2 regions of the Carboxydocella sp. JDF658 genome follow, and region 2 is predicted to be linked to the other one. Evidence: riboswitches for the same ligand, from Rfam matches in the RefSeq annotation. Region 2 holds a riboswitch; the other holds the start of a gene.
The links. A riboswitch is a leader RNA that binds a small molecule or an ion and turns the genes downstream of it on or off. The one in region 2 is predicted to bind S-adenosylmethionine.
Positions count from the first base shown of each region.

Region 1: another riboswitch for S-adenosylmethionine. It lies ahead of JDF658_RS07020 (PLP-dependent aspartate aminotransferase family protein); the one in region 2 lies ahead of JDF658_RS12370 (hypothetical protein).

Region 1 covers NZ_BDLR01000034.1:20,777-28,219, reverse strand. Annotated here, with positions in the region: gene JDF658_RS07025 (PLP-dependent aspartate aminotransferase family protein) at 1-1,106, opposite strand, end outside; gene JDF658_RS07020 (PLP-dependent aspartate aminotransferase family protein) at 1,110-2,258, opposite strand; SAM riboswitch class I at 2,340-2,431, opposite strand; tRNA gene JDF658_RS07015 (tRNA-Glu) at 2,633-2,708, shown strand; tRNA gene JDF658_RS07010 (tRNA-Val) at 2,713-2,788, shown strand; tRNA gene JDF658_RS07005 (tRNA-Asp) at 2,794-2,872, shown strand; tRNA gene JDF658_RS07000 (tRNA-Gln) at 2,880-2,954, shown strand; tRNA gene JDF658_RS06995 (tRNA-Lys) at 2,965-3,040, shown strand; tRNA gene JDF658_RS06990 (tRNA-Gly) at 3,221-3,295, shown strand; tRNA gene JDF658_RS06985 (tRNA-Arg) at 3,304-3,380, shown strand; tRNA gene JDF658_RS06980 (tRNA-Trp) at 3,388-3,463, shown strand; tRNA gene JDF658_RS06975 (tRNA-Arg) at 3,487-3,563, shown strand; tRNA gene JDF658_RS06970 (tRNA-His) at 3,574-3,649, shown strand; gene ald (alanine dehydrogenase) at 3,744-4,874, opposite strand; gene JDF658_RS06960 (sigma-54-dependent Fis family transcriptional regulator) at 5,030-6,598, opposite strand; gene JDF658_RS06955 (tetratricopeptide repeat protein) at 6,609-7,443, opposite strand, start outside.
Region 2 covers NZ_BDLR01000106.1:227-7,669, reverse strand. Annotated here, with positions in the region: gene JDF658_RS12405 (cell division protein FtsL) at 1-364, opposite strand, end outside; gene rsmH (16S rRNA (cytosine(1402)-N(4))-methyltransferase RsmH) at 393-1,325, opposite strand; gene mraZ (division/cell wall cluster transcriptional repressor MraZ) at 1,346-1,783, opposite strand; gene JDF658_RS12390 (bacteriohemerythrin) at 1,981-2,385, opposite strand; gene JDF658_RS12385 (histidinol-phosphatase HisJ family protein) at 2,455-3,258, opposite strand; gene JDF658_RS12380 (methylenetetrahydrofolate reductase) at 3,248-4,126, opposite strand; gene JDF658_RS12375 (methylenetetrahydrofolate reductase C-terminal domain-containing protein) at 4,139-4,384, opposite strand; gene JDF658_RS12370 (hypothetical protein) at 4,368-5,291, opposite strand; SAM riboswitch class I at 5,367-5,483, opposite strand; gene JDF658_RS12365 (hypothetical protein) at 5,549-6,598, opposite strand; gene JDF658_RS12360 (chromate transporter) at 6,601-7,146, opposite strand; partial or broken gene JDF658_RS14510 (hypothetical protein) at 7,140-7,443, opposite strand, start outside.

The DNA of each region.
Region 1 (7,443 bases), on a different contig from region 2:
ACTTCTTCTATCCCTACCGAAATTCGCACCAGTCCCGGCGTAATTCCCAGCCGGTTCTTGATTTCCGCCGGAATACCGGCATGGGACATGGAAAAAGGATGGGTGATAATGGTTTCTACTCCGCCCAAACTAGGCCCGATGACCGGAATGCTGGTAGAATTAATAAAGGCAATGGCTTCTTCTTCACTGCCCAGATCAATGGTGATCACTGCTCCTGGTCCCCGGGCCTGGCGCTGGTGAATTTCCGCACCGGGATGGTCGCTGAAGCCGGGATAATACACCCTTTTCACCTTTTTTCTATCCCGCAGCCAGAGGGCCAGTTCCCGGGCGTTGCTTTGCTGCTGTTCCATGCGAATAGCCAGGGTTTTTAGCCCCCGCAAGGTCAGGTAGGAGTCAAAAGGACTGAGAACTGCCCCAAAGGCCATCTGAACCAGCTTGATTTGCCGGGCCAGCTGTTCATCATTGACCACAATCAGACCCGCCAGCAGGTCACTATGTCCCCCGATGTATTTGGTCGCACTGTGGATCACCACATCAATGCCTAACGCCAGGGGTTTTTGCAAATAAGGGGTAGCAAAGGTATTATCAATCAGGGTAATCAGCCCCTTTTCCCGGGCCAGCTGGCTCAAAGCCGCCAGGTCGGTAATCCGCATCAGGGGATTGCTGGGCGATTCCACAAAAATCCCTCTGGTATTGGGTTTTATCGCCTTTTTTACCTGTTCCAGATCGGTAGTATCCACAAAATCAAATTCCACCCCATAGCGGGCAAAGAATTTGGTCAAAATCCTGTAAGTACCACCATAACAATCTTCCGTCACCAGTACATGCTCCCCGGTCGCGAATAAACAGAGAGCTGTAGAGATAGCCGCCATCCCGGAGCTGAAAGCAAAACCGTATTTACCCCCTTCCAGTCTGGCAATAGCCTGTTCCAGAGCTTCCCGGGTAGGGTTCTGGCCCCGGCTGTATTCATAGGGTTTGCGAGCAGGCAATTCCTCCTGGTCAAAGGTACTGGTGAGATAAACAGGGACATTTACGGCACCTGTATGTTTATCACCCCGCGGACCCGCATGAACGTAAAGACTTTTTTCCTTTAAATCGCGTTCCATTTTCTATACCTCCCCGCCTAGAGCTTGTTCCAGATCTGCCAGCAAATCTTCCAGATGCTCCAGGCCAACTGATAAGCGCAACAAACAATCAGTAATACCCCTATTCCTTCTCTCTGTTTCCGGGATATCCGCATGGGTCTGGGTTTCAGGATAAGTCAACAGCGATTCTACTCCGCCTAAGCTTTCCGCAAACGAAATAAGTCTGATTTTGCTTAAGACCTCTAATGCCAGCTCCTTTGATTCCACTTCAAAAGACACCATAGCTCCTGGCCCGCTGGCCTGAGCAAAATGCCACTCTCTTCCCGGATGCTCTGCCAGGCCAGGATACCAGACTTTTCTTACCCTCGGGTGTTTATTTAAATAAGAAGCTATTCCGGCTGCATTTTGCTCCTGACGTTCCAGCCGTACCGCCAGAGTCTTCAGGCCGCGCAGCAACAACCAGCTATCCTGTGGTCCCAGTATAGCTCCGCAGGCATTCTGATAAAAATACACCCGTTCCGCCAGCTCAGGGTCCTTGACTGCGACCAGGCCTGCAATCAAATCATTGTGCCCACCCAGATATTTGCTGGCACTATGAATAACGATATCCGCCCCCAGCAATAGGGGACGCTGGCGCAGGGGAGTCATAAAAGTATTATCTACTAGCAATAATAATTGATGCCGCTGGCAGAATTGGGCCAGGCGGGATAATGGATAGATTTTCATCAACGGATTAGTAGGGGTTTCAATAAATACCGCCTTTACATCCTGACCTGCATAGTTTTCCCAGTCCGCCTCGCTGGTATTACTGAAATCCAGATAGGTAAAGGCCAGTCCGAGAGGACGCAGGATCTGTTCAAACAGACGATAGGTACCGCCATATAAATCATCACAAACCAGGATTCTATCTCCTGGCTTAAATATTTGAAAGACTGCTGTCAAAGCCGCCATGCCGGAACTAAAGGCAAAACCTCTACACCCGCCCTCTAAAGCGGCAATAGCTTCTTCCAGCACCTGCCGGGTAGGGTTGCCGGAACGGGAATAGTCAAAACCGGTAGATTGCCCTGGGGCAGGATGAGCAAAAGTGGCCGTTTGATAGATAGGCATGGTAATACTGCCTGTCCCCTGATCCTTGCGAACCCCTAGCTGAGCCAGAATAGTTTCCAGCTGCATTTCCTTCTACCTCCTCCATTTACTTTATCCTTTTGGATAAGAAAAAAACCTGCCCAAGGCAGGTCTTGTTTGCACAAAACCGCCTTATCTACAGGAATTGGCACCAGGACGCTGGTTTACCAGCCGGTTGCCGGGTTTCATCGGGCCAGTCCCTCCACCACTCTTGATAAGGTCGTCTTCTTAATTTTAAGTTTTCCCATCGGATTTGTCAATAAAAGTTTCTGCAAAAATTTTTTGTACCGAGGAATATTCCATTGTATTTCGGAGAAAATATAAGAATGTCGGGAATAAACTATTAAAATCGAATCTACTTGCCATTGCAGAGTGGGCCGGAATGCGATAAACTATCAAATGTCGCTGACGAGTTCGGTAACGGCCCCTTGGTCAAGTGGTCTAAGACACCGCCCTTTCACGGCGGTAACACGGGTTCGAATCCCGTAGGGGTCACCATCATGGGCGATTAGCTCAGCTGGGAGAGCACCTGCCTTACAAGCAGGGGGTCGGCAGTTCGATCCTGTCATCGCCCACCATACGCGGAGCAGTGGTCTAGCCTGGTCTAGGATGCCTGCCTGTCACGCAGGAGGTCGCGGGTTCGAATCCCGTCTGCTCCGCCATCTCCGCTGGGGTGTAGCCAAGCGGTAAGGCAGCGGACTTTGACTCCGCCATGCGTTGGTTCGAATCCAGCCACCCCAGCCATTTCCAATGTGAGCCATTAGCTCAGTAGGTAGAGCACCTGACTTTTAATCAGGGTGTCGCTGGTTCGAGTCCAGCATGGCTCACCACTATTCGAAGTTCGAGGTGCGAGGTTCGAAATCGTCAGCTTGCTCATTGAGCTTGATTAGAAACGAGCAGTACAAGGAAGCTGGAGCGAGGCACCGGAGGCGTACTGGAGGTACGTCGAGGATGCCGCAGCGACAGCTGACGCAGTAATGCGAAGTTTATAATCAAGCGAACTATATAATGCGGAAGTGGCTCAGTGGTAGAGCATCGCCTTGCCAAGGCGAGGGTCGCGGGTTCGAATCCCGTCTTCCGCTCCATACAACATGCGCCCGTAGCTCAGCTGGATAGAGTAACAGACTACGAATCTGGTGGTCGCAGGTTCGAATCCTGCCGGGCGCGCCATTTATGTAGGGGAGTAGCTCAATTGGTAGAGCGGCGGTCTCCAAAACCGTAGGTTGCGGGTTCGAGTCCTGTCTCCCCTGCCATTTATTTTATTTGCATATAGACTGCGCCCGTAGCTCAGCTGGATAGAGCATCTGCCTTCTAAGCAGAGTGTCGCAGGTTCGAGTCCTGCCGGGCGCGCCATTTATTTATGGTGACCGTCGCCAAGTGGTTAAGGCACAGGGTTGTGGCCCCTGCATGCGTGGGTTCGACTCCCATCGGTCACCCCATATACGAAGTTCGAGGTTCGAAGTTGGAGGTTCGAACCTTTTTAATGCGAATCCTAAAGCCCCCATCCGCAGGGATGGGGGCTGTTATTTTTCATTAGAGTTGTACGCCAGGTAAGACTTCGGTCAAAGGTGTATAGGGCAGATCCAGAGCCTCAGCTACTGCCTGATAGGTCAGCTTACCATCGACAGTATTAACTCCACGGGCCAGAGGCTTGCTTTCCCGTACAGCTTTTTCCCAGCCTTTGTTGGCCAGTTCCAGAGCATACGGCAAGGTAACATTGGTCAGGGCAAAAGTAGAAGTTCGGGCCACAGCACCAGGCATGTTAGCTACAGCATAGTGAATCACACCGTGTTTTTCGTAAACCGGATCACTGTGAGTTGTTACCCGGTCAATAGTTTCTACTGAACCACCCTGGTCAATGGCTACGTCGACGATTACGGAACCGGGTTTCATTTGCTTGACCATTTCTTCGGTAACCAGTTTGGGCGCCCTTGCTCCCGGAATCAGAACCGCCCCGATGAGCAGGTCAGCAAAACGCACAGCCCGTTCGATGTTGTAGGAGTTAGACATCAGGGTTTTAATGCGGCCACCGAAAATATCATCCAGGTAACGGAGACGGTCAGCGCTCTTGTCGATGATGGTTACCTGAGCACCCATACCCATAGCCATCTTGGCAGCATTGGTACCTACCACACCGCCACCGATAATCACTACATCAGCAGCAGGTACCCCGGGCACACCGCCCAGCAGGATACCCTTGCCACCCTGGGGTTTTTCAAGGAAACGGGCACCGATTTGCACTGCCATCCGGCCGGCCACTTCAGACATGGGAGTCAAGAGGGGCAGGGTGTGGTTGTCCAGCTCAACGGTTTCGTAAGCAATGCCCACTACCTTCTTGGCCAGCAGGGCCCGGGTCAGTTCCGGTTCGGGAGCCAGATGCAGATAGGTGAACAAAACCTGGCCTTCTTTGAAAAGGTCATATTCCTGCGGCAGGGGCTCTTTTACCTTCATAATCATATCGGCAGCAGCAAATACTTCCTGAGGAGTGGCCAGAATTTCCGCCCCAGCAGCAATGTATTCTTCGTTGCTAATACCGCTGCCTACACCGGCATTGTTTTCAATTACTACCTTATGCCCGGCAGCTACCATTGCCTGAACACCTGCCGGAGTAATAGCAACCCGGTTTTCATTATTTTTAATCTCTCTGGGTACACCAATAATCATAAAAAACATACCTCCCTTGAATTTCTGCACCATCTACTATTGCAAAAATTGTGCCGATTTGTCGAATAGCTTATTAATAAGGTTCCCGGTTTCCATTCTTTTATTTTGGCAATATTAGTTTCCAATTATGGCAACGAAAATTGCCGATGGCAAGATTAGTTGCCATCGGCCAGCTGATATTTCTTGATTTTATTTTGCAAGGCAGTGTGAGATAGCCCTAGCGCTTTAGCCGCCTGGCGCCCACTTTTATACCGACTGAGGGCCTGACGAATAACTTCTTTCTCCACTTCAGCAACAATTTCAGCCAAAGTGCGCATTTCCCCAAAATTGTTTCTGGGAAGGGTTGAGCGCACTTCCTGATTTCTTTCCAGGAGTATATGCTGTTCCTGCAGACGCGGCCCCGCTGCCAGATTCATAGCCCTTTCAATTACATTTTCCAGCTCGCGGATATTGCCTGGCCAGTCATAACTCTCCAGCCGCTTCAGAGCCTGAGGTTCAATGCCCTGGACATTTTTGTCCAGGCGCTGGTTAAACTTTTCAATAAAGCTTTTCACCAGACCGGGGATATCTTCTTTTCTCTCGCGCAAGGGGGGCAAATATAGAGGGACAACATTTAAACGGTAGTAAAGGTCTTCCCGAAAACGTCCATTTCCAATCATTTCCTCCAGGTTGCGATGGGTAGCACAGATGATGCGGACATCTACCGGGATTTCCTCTTGCTCCCCAATTCTTCTCACTCTCCCTTCCTGCAATACTCGCAAAAGCTTGGCCTGCAGATGGGGAGATAGTTCACCGATTTCATCAAGAAAAAGGGTACCCTGATGTGCAAATTCGAATAGCCCCTGTTTACCGCCTTTTTTGGCCCCGGTAAAAGCTCCTTCGCCATAGCCAAACAATTCCGCCTCCAGCAGGGAGTCAGGCAGGGCAGCGCAGTTAATGGGGACAAAGGGCTTGCCCCGCCGCCGGCTGGCCATGTGGATGGCCCGGGCCAGCAGTTCCTTCCCCGTACCGCTCTCTCCCCTGATTAAGATAGTGGAATTGCCTCTGGCTACGGTCTGCGCCAAATCGATTAGGGGGCGCAAGGAGGGACTGGTCTTGAGAATATCTGCAAAAGTGGTCATTGGCGGCTGGGTTACCGAGTAAACCAGCTGTCTGACCTCACTCATATCCTTGATACTGGCTACCACCCCGATAACACGGCCCTTTTCATCTTTAATCGGACGCCCGGTAGTCAGGAAGTGCAATCTCCCCCGCCTGGTATTGAGAATCATTTCTTTATGGGAATAGGGCTGCCCATCCTGCAAGCATTTGAGCATGGGAATATCCGGGCTTAAAATTTCCGCTACCGGTCGGCCCAGAGCTTCCTGCCGCTTAATGCGGAAAATAGTTTCCGCTACCGGATTAATGGTTACGATTTTGCTCTCCTGATCGATAGCCAGAATACCATCACTGATGGAATCCAGCAAGGCCTGTAAGTGCCATTCCCGTTCCTGGTGGGGCATGCGCTCAATCAGTTCGACGTCCTTGACTCCTTCCACCTTATGCAATAGCAGGTTAATCCGGCTGAAATCCAGGCCCGTCGGCAGTTCCGCTTCCATAAACATAACATTGGGGGAAAGTTCAAGAGTAATGATGTTAACTTGTTGCAGGGAAAGCTCCCTGGCTATATCAGACAAAATCCCTACCCGATCCTGGTAGACAATGCGAAATCGCAGTATAGCCATAATTCCCCTCCTAGCAGGGTCGGCGATACTCTTCCGGCAATTCGGCAAGATAATTTAAAGCAAAGGCATCTTTAGGATTAAATTCCAGTGCCTTGTAGAAACATTTGGCAGCATCCTCCAACTGACCCCGCTTCTGATACACCAGGCCCAGGTTTGTCCATAAACCAGCATCCTTAGGTTGTTTAGCAATAGCCAACCAGAGATAATCTGCTGCTTTTTCCAGTTCTCCCTGGACAAAAAGACACATAGCCAGCTCATTGTAAGCGGAAATGAACCAGGGAGCCTGTTTTACTGTTTCGCTTAAAACAGCAATCGCTTTATCATATTCCTCTAGATAACGATACGCCAGCCCCAGGTAGTATTTTGCTTCCCACCAGTCGGGATATTTTTTTACCAGGGGTTGAAGCAGCAAAACTGCCTGCTTCAGCTTGCCCTGAGCCAGTGAAGCTCGCCCGCTTTTAAACTGGGATTCTACCAGTTCTATTCTATCGATATCATTGATTAATTGCTCAATCTCCGCCTCTACTTCTGCCGGCACTCCCAGCTCCCGGGCTTTTTGCCAGGCTTCTTTAGCCTCAGCCCAGTCGCCTAGATGACGATAAACAAACCCTAGACGGTACCAGGGCAAAGCCCAGTCCCCTTTAATACAAATCGCTTTTTCCAGATATTCTTCCGCTTTTTCCAGCATTTCTTCCCTTTTGCTGTTTTCATTAGCCCTGGCCGCTTCTTCAAGAAAATACATGCCATAATTATAGAGCAACTCCGGCTGATTGCCATCTAGACGAGCAGCTACCTGCCAGTAGCGTAACGCCCAGTCTTTTGCACCTTTTTCAGCAGCTTTTGCT
Region 2 (7,443 bases):
GGACTGGTGCTGTTACCGCTACCATCTGCGTCCCATCAGGTCTGACCATCCCCAGTTTGGTGGTAGCAATTGCCTCAATCCGCTGCAAAGACTTGAGCTGATCTACCTGCATCTGCAGTTGCTGATTTTCCGCTTCTGCCAGCGCCAGCTGTTTCTGCAACTGGTCCAGCCGGTAGCCGGCCTGAGCCAGCATGGCATAACGATAAGCGGCCACTAATCCTAAAATAAACCCCACCATGACCACCGTCAAGAGCAAAGCGACATTTTCTTTCTTTCTTTTTCTGGCAACCGGTCTTTTTGCGGGCCGTTGTCTGGTCGCCTGCTCGGCATAATGGAAATCCACCCTCTCCTTCGCTACCAACAATTTATTCAACCTCCTGTCCCTCTATGACTTAAATTTTTTCCGCCACCCTTAATCTGGCACTGCGGGCCCGCGGGTTCTCTGCCACTTCCTCCGCCGAAGGCTCAATTGCTTTTCCGATCAGCTTGACTTCCGGCTGTTTTCCACAAACACATACCGGCAACTCCGGCGGACAAACACAGGTCCGGGCCAATTCGGCCAGGGTTTGTTTGGCTATTCTATCCTCCAGGGAGTGAAAGGTGATCACCGCCACCCTGCCCCCGGATTTCAACATCCGCACCGCCTGCAACAGGGCAGAGCGGAAATTTTCCAGTTCATTATTGACAGCTATCCGCAAAGCCTGAAAAGTCCGTTTGGCGGGATGGGGCCCCCCGGTCCTGGCTTTGACCGGAATGGCTCTTTTGATCAGTTCCACTAGCTGTCCGGTAGTTTCTAACGGCCGGTTTGTGCGTTCCCGCACAATCAGGGCGGCAATTTTATTGGCCCAGCGTTCCTCTCCATATTCTCTGATGATCCGGGCGATTTCCGCCTCCGGCCATTCGTTCAGTAAATCACGAGCGCTGATTGGCTGAGTCGGGTCCATGCGCATATCCAGCACGGCATCATGCTGGTAGGAAAACCCTCTTTCCGGCGTATCCAGCTGATAGGATGACACTCCCAGGTCAAAGAGGATGCCATCCACACCTGTATAGCCCAGCTCCTGCAGTTTCTCCTCCAATTTCACGAAATTGGACTGAACCAGGGTTACCCGTTCACCGAATTCTTTCAGCCTTTCCCCTGCTGCCCGGATGGCCGCCGGATCCTGGTCAAAGGCCACCAGTTTGCCAGCGGGCCCGGTTCTGAGCAGTATCTCCTGGCTGTGGCCGCCTCCTCCCAGGGTACAGTCCACATAGACACCCCCTGGTCGCAGGTTCAGGGCCGCCATGCATTCTTCCAGTAACACTGACTTGTGTCGAAACTCCACTGCTGTCAGCTCCTTTGTCCCTAAATTCCCAAATCCAGGTCTACGATTTTTTCAGCAATTTCACTGTAGGAAGCTTCGGCTTCCTGACTGTATTTTTCCCACAGTTCCTTGCTCCATATCTCCACCCGGCTGGAAACCCCCAGGAATACCACATCCTTATCCAGTTTGGCATATTCCCTCAGGTTAGCCGGCAACAGGATCCTCCCCTGCCTGTCCACTTCACATTCAGTAGCCCCGGAAAAGAAAAAACGGACAAAGGCCCTGGCATCAGCCCGGGTGAAAGGTAAGGCTTTCAGCTTTTGTTCTAAGATCTGCCATTCGTTCATGGGGTAAAGAAAAAGGCAATTGTCCATGCCTTTGGTGGCGACAAAGCGATCTCCCAGGCCAGTCCTGAGTTTGGCGGGAATAATCAGCCGGCCTTTGGGATCGATGGTATGATGATATTCCCCCATGAACATCCATTTTCACCCCACTTCGCCACCACAACTAACCACTTCTCACCACTTTACTCCACTATATTCTCTATTCATTGCTTTTTTCCTGCTGCTGGCTGAAAAAAAGTCCCAAAAACTTTTAATCACTGCTACATAAAACAGCGGGTTCCATGCTTTTAGACCGCACAGAACCCGCTGTTCTCAATTAATGTTTTTCTTCTTTACTTCCCTTTTTGCAAAAATTCGCCGATGGCTTTATCCCGTTGACTGATGTGTTCCCGCAACCAGTCCACCACCCGGCGCTGTACCGCAAGAACCACCATGGTAGAAGGACCTTCCCGGTTAAACTGCTCTTTCAGTTTGGCAAAATCCTGAATAAAGGCCTGATGCTGGGCCAGGTGTTCATTAAAAGCGGGATAGTTGTGGCTCTGCATCAGTTTTTCTTCAGCGGTAAAGTGCACCACCACATAGTCTTCGAGAAACTTCAGGATATTGCCCACTTCTTCCTTACCCTTCCCCTGGGACATGGCGGTTAACAGGTTATCAATGCGGCGAAACAGTTCCTGATGTTGCCGGTCAATTTCCGCTACTCCTACCGCCAGGGCTGGCGTCCAGTTTACTGCCATTGTCTTCACTCCCCCCGGTTTTATTAATAATGATTACCATTCGACAGAATTCGTGAATTTCCTCTTTATCTATAGAGGCTGCAAAAAAATTTTTCTTGACTTGAAGAAGGCGATTTCCCGATATCCTACCGCTTTCAACAGGTCTATCGCCTTATCCCAGTTATATCCTACCTGCTCCGGCTTGTGGGCATCGGAACCAAAGGTGACCGGCACGCCAGCCCGGGCGCAGCGGGCCAGAAAATCGGCATCCGGAAACTGTTCCCTGGCCGGTACCCGCCAGCCGGCTGTATTGATTTCCACTGCCACCTGGCATTGGGCCAGGATTGCCACAGTCTCATCATAGAGGCGATACAACTGGCTGGGCCGGGGTGGATCAAACTTCTTAATCAAATCAGCATGGCCGATGATATCGAAAACCCCGGCCAGGGCCGATTCCTGGATCAGGCGATAATATTCTTCCCAGTATTGTTCCGGATCCCGCCGGTTATATTCCTCCAGTTGCCGGGGATCATCAAAGCCCCAGTCATCCAGGAAGTGTACCGAGCCGATGATATAGTCCCAGTCATAACCAGCCAGGGCTTGCAGGAGCCGGGGTTTACAGCCCGGCAGGTAGTCAGCTTCTATGCCAAGGCGGATGGAGATACCTGGATATCTTTGTTGCAATTGCTTAACCTCTGCCACATAGCCGGGTAACTGGGCAAAGGTCATGGCGATTTCCGGATCCCGTTTGGCTTCCGGCAACCAGTACATGGGCAGATGATCAGCAAAGCCTATTTCCGCAAAACCACGGGCCAGGGCTGCCTCTACATATTCTTCCATCCTGCCGCTGGCATGGCCGCAGCGGGCGGTGTGAATGTGATAATCAACCTTCATGTTTTTCTCCCTCCAGACGGGCCAGCAAAGTGGGCAAAGCCCGCAAGGTATTGACCGGCATGATGTGGATACCCGGCACCAGGGTTCTGAGCTCGCGGATGAGCTCAACAGTTATGGCCAGCCCCTCCGCCAGAGGGTCTGTTGCTTTTTCCAGGGCGCGAATCATAGCCGGGGGCACCTGAATGCCGGGAATGTTGGCATTCATAAAATGCGCCATCCGGGCGGAACGCAGTGGTATCACCCCGGCCAGGATGGGGACGCCCAATTCCCCCGCCTCTTGCAGGAAATCCGCCAGGATGCCGGGGTCATAGATGGCCTGGGTCTGGACAAAGGCTGCCCCGGCCCGGATTTTTTTCTGCAGTTTCCAGATCTGCATTTCCCTGAGTTCCGGGGCCGGGTTAACCACCGCCCCCAGAAACAAATCCGGTACTCCCTGCAAGGGTTCACCGTTTAAGGCAAAACCCCGGCGCAAATTGTCAGCAGCAGCCAGCAATTGGACCGAATCCAGGTCAAAAACCGGTTTGGCGCCAGGACAGTCCCCCACCAGCGTATGGTCCCCGGTTAGCAGCAAAAAATTGCGCACACCCAGAGCTGCTGCCCCCAGGATTTCCGACTGCAGAGCCAAACGGTTGCGATCCCGGCAGGTAAACTGGCAAATAGGTTCCAGGCCAGCCTGAAGCAAAAGAGCGGCCATTGCTACCGGGCTCATGCGCATGACCGCTCGCTGGTTATCGGTGATATTATAAGCTGTAACTTTCTCTTTGATAGCAAGGGCCAGCTCCAGCACTTCCTGAAAAGCAATCCCCCGGGGCGGGGGCAACTCAACCGTTAATACCTGACGCCCCTGAGCCAGTTTTTGCTGCAACAAGGCTACCTCTCCTTATCCGTAGAATTTCAAATTGATGCCCGCATTCGCTGGCAGAGCAACTGCAGCGGTTTTGGCTTTTTGAAAGATCAGGGCCCAGCCGCAGCGGCGGCTGCCCACCTCGCACTGGCCGCCCGGCCTGGTGCCCCCACAGGGCCCGCTGTTCAAGCCTTTGGCACAGGCTCGCACCGGACAAATGTCAAAGGTCTGCTGCTTGAGACAGGTCTGGCAAAGCTGACAGGATTTAGCGGGCTGCGGCATTGCTCTGGCCCCCCCTTTTCTTTTCCTTGCCCCAGGTAGCAAGGCTGATCAACACCGGAGTATCATCCCGACCACAGGCACAGGGGGAAGTGGACCAGATACCTTTGAGCTGGCTGACATATCGGACCAGGGGCCAGGCCTGCAGGCGCAGGCTGGTCAGCAGCAGTCGGTTGCCAGGAGACTGCTGGGCCAGAACATGTTCATGCAACCAGTGGATACTGCCCTTTTCACAGGTAATGGCTGCCGGGAAGGGCAACCAGGCTGGCTGCACCAGAGCCGTTACCTCCCCGTTGCTGATTTGCCGCGCCTCCTGGATGGCCTCCGCCAGGCCCCCTTCTTCCCCTTCCAGCCAGACCAGCAACAGCCGTTTCAGGGGCAGCCCATAGAGGTAAGGCAGTTGCTCCTTTCCCATGATCAGCACGGTGGGTTCCTTGCCCACCAGGGTGGAGGCCAGAGCCCGGGCTTCAATCAACACCGGTAAGGCTCCCAGCCGTTCCAGGGCCGGAACGGCCCAGTCCAGCAGGCCCGGCAGGGGCGGGCAGATTACCACCTTATCCCCTTTGCCGATACCGGCAAATTGAAAGAGAGTCTGGTAGGCCTCAATCCCCTGTTCCTTGTCCTTGCTGGTATAGGGCACCAGCCGGCGGCCACCCCGGCCATCGGTAACGGTGATCAACCCATTCCAGTATTCTTCTTCAGTCAGCTGAATTCCTTCCGGCCAATCATCTATTTCCACCTGGGGCCAGCGGCCAAATACCTGCCAGTCGGTCAGGTCCTTGGGATGGAGTTGCCAGCGATCCCAGAGCTGCCGGTACCAGGCACTGCGGCTGTAAGCATACCAGCAGGTTTCTCTGGCCAGCAACTGTTGCAGCCCCTGAATTTTTTGCCATTGGTTCTGTTTTCTCATCGTCTGCACCCCTTTCCCGAAAACAAAAAATCCTCTCCTGCAGATAAGCAGAAGAGGACATAAATAGCCTTCTTCCTCTTATCTGTCAGGTAAACACCTGCAGGAATTGGCACATTTCCCATCCGTCGTCCCCAACGCATGGGCTGTTGCCGGGTTTCATCGGGCCAGTCCCTCCACCTCTCTGGATAAGAGTACGAATTCCTATGAAATTGTTTACAAAGCTATTTTATGCAGATCAGGGGAAAATGTCAACTGTTTTAGAAAATTTTTTCCGCCAGCTCAGCTGTTATATGGTAAACCTTTTCCGCTGCTGCCACAGACAGGGTTCCTGTGCCACAGCTGGGAGTCAGCCAGCTCCGGGGCAGCACCAGTTCCCGGTCCAGTCCTCGCTGTTCCAGGGCTGCCAGCACTTCCTGCCAGCGGGCCAGCAGGGACTCTGCGGTCTCAGTCTCAATCCGGGGAGAAGTGGGTACCAGTCCCCAGGCCACTTCCCCACCTCGCTGGAAATAGGCCTGCAAAGCCGGTATATGTACCAGCAAGGAGGTAAGATATTCATAGGCATCAAAGAAGAGAATATCCAGCGGGCATTCCATCACCATGGACCAGTCCGTACCGGCACAGCAATGCAGACCGGTTCTTCCGCCCTCGGCCTTGATGGCAGTCATAACCGTGGTCAAATCCTCCTTGATGCCTTCCCGGGTCAGGGTAATGTGGGTGGATAGCCCCAGAGCATAGATACCTGGATCATCCACCGAGACTATTACCGGCAACCCCGTTTCTTCCCGCAAAAAACGGGTCTGCCAGCGGGCTCCCATTTCACAGGCCTTCAGGATCACGTCCCGCAACTGCTCATCATAGTAAGCCGCCCGGCCATCGGGTTGCAAGAGCTGAAAGCCGATGGTAATGGGGCCACTCAGCTGGCCTTTTACTCCCTGGGCCTGCCAGTTGCCAGCCTGAATGGAACGGACCAGGGCGTAAAGGCCGCTGGCACTTGCTTCCGGCAGGGCAAAAGCGGCCAGAGCCCTGCTCTCCCCCTCCTGAGCTGCCAGGTAAAGTTCGTAGAAATCCGCCAGACGCAGGGGAAAATCTTCCCCGTCGGTAGCAAAAACCAGTTTTGTACCTCTTTTTTCTACCAGACCCAGCTGGATGAGCGGGGAAACATACTGGGGTACAAACTCCTCCTGCCAGCCCCGGGCGGGAAATTGCGGCCAGTGCGGCCAGTCTCCCATATATTTTTGGATTAATGCCAGTCCTGCTTCAATCTCCTGATGGGGCAAACTGCCGATTCCTGTTACTTTTACTGCCATAACTACCGTCCCTCCTTAAAAAGTCCCACTTGCAGAAAAAAACCCAGGGCCATACTAACTGAAATCACCCAGGCCGGGTGGATTTTAAGCCAGAGCAGGGCCAGCAGGGAAGCAGCCGCAATTATCCAGGTGAACTGGTCGGGAAAGGCATTTGCTCCCATTTCCCAGGCTGTCTGAATCAGCAGCACAACCACCACGGGCCGTACCGCCTTCAACATCCCTGCAATCCCCGGGTGATGGCGATAACGCCAGAAAAAAGCCCCCAGGGCCACCACCGCTACGGCAGTGGGCACCACTACGCCAGCCAGAGCAACAACCGCCCCCCACCAGCCGGCCATTTTATAACCTACATAAGCTGCCATCTTGGTGGCAATAGGTCCGGGCAGGGCATTGGCCATGGCCAGCATATCAGTGAATTCCTCTTTGCTCATCCAGTGGTAATTTTCCACCACTTCCTGCTGGGCCAGCGGAATGGCTGCCGGGCCACCACCATAGCCGAAAATGCCTACTTTAAAAAAAGCCAGAAACAATTGCCAGATTGTCAGCATAATTTGCCCTCCCCCAGGCACTTGCCTGCAAAGCTGTGATATTTTTGCCAGAATCCGATGCCATCCATGCTCAGTGCAGAAGCGATGGCTTCCCAGAGATTGGCCCCCGGACTGAGGCCAGGTGCCAGACAGGGGTAAAGATAGTATAAACGCCCGGCAAAAGGCGTTAAATCCCGGGGCCTGACAGTGCTGGCCAGGATCCGGGCCTGCGGCCAGTGTCCGGCTCCCTTTTGCAGCAAATGGCTATCCCCGGCCAGCCAGTCAAAAGTCCGCGGGCCCAGGGGCCGCCAGCGTCGC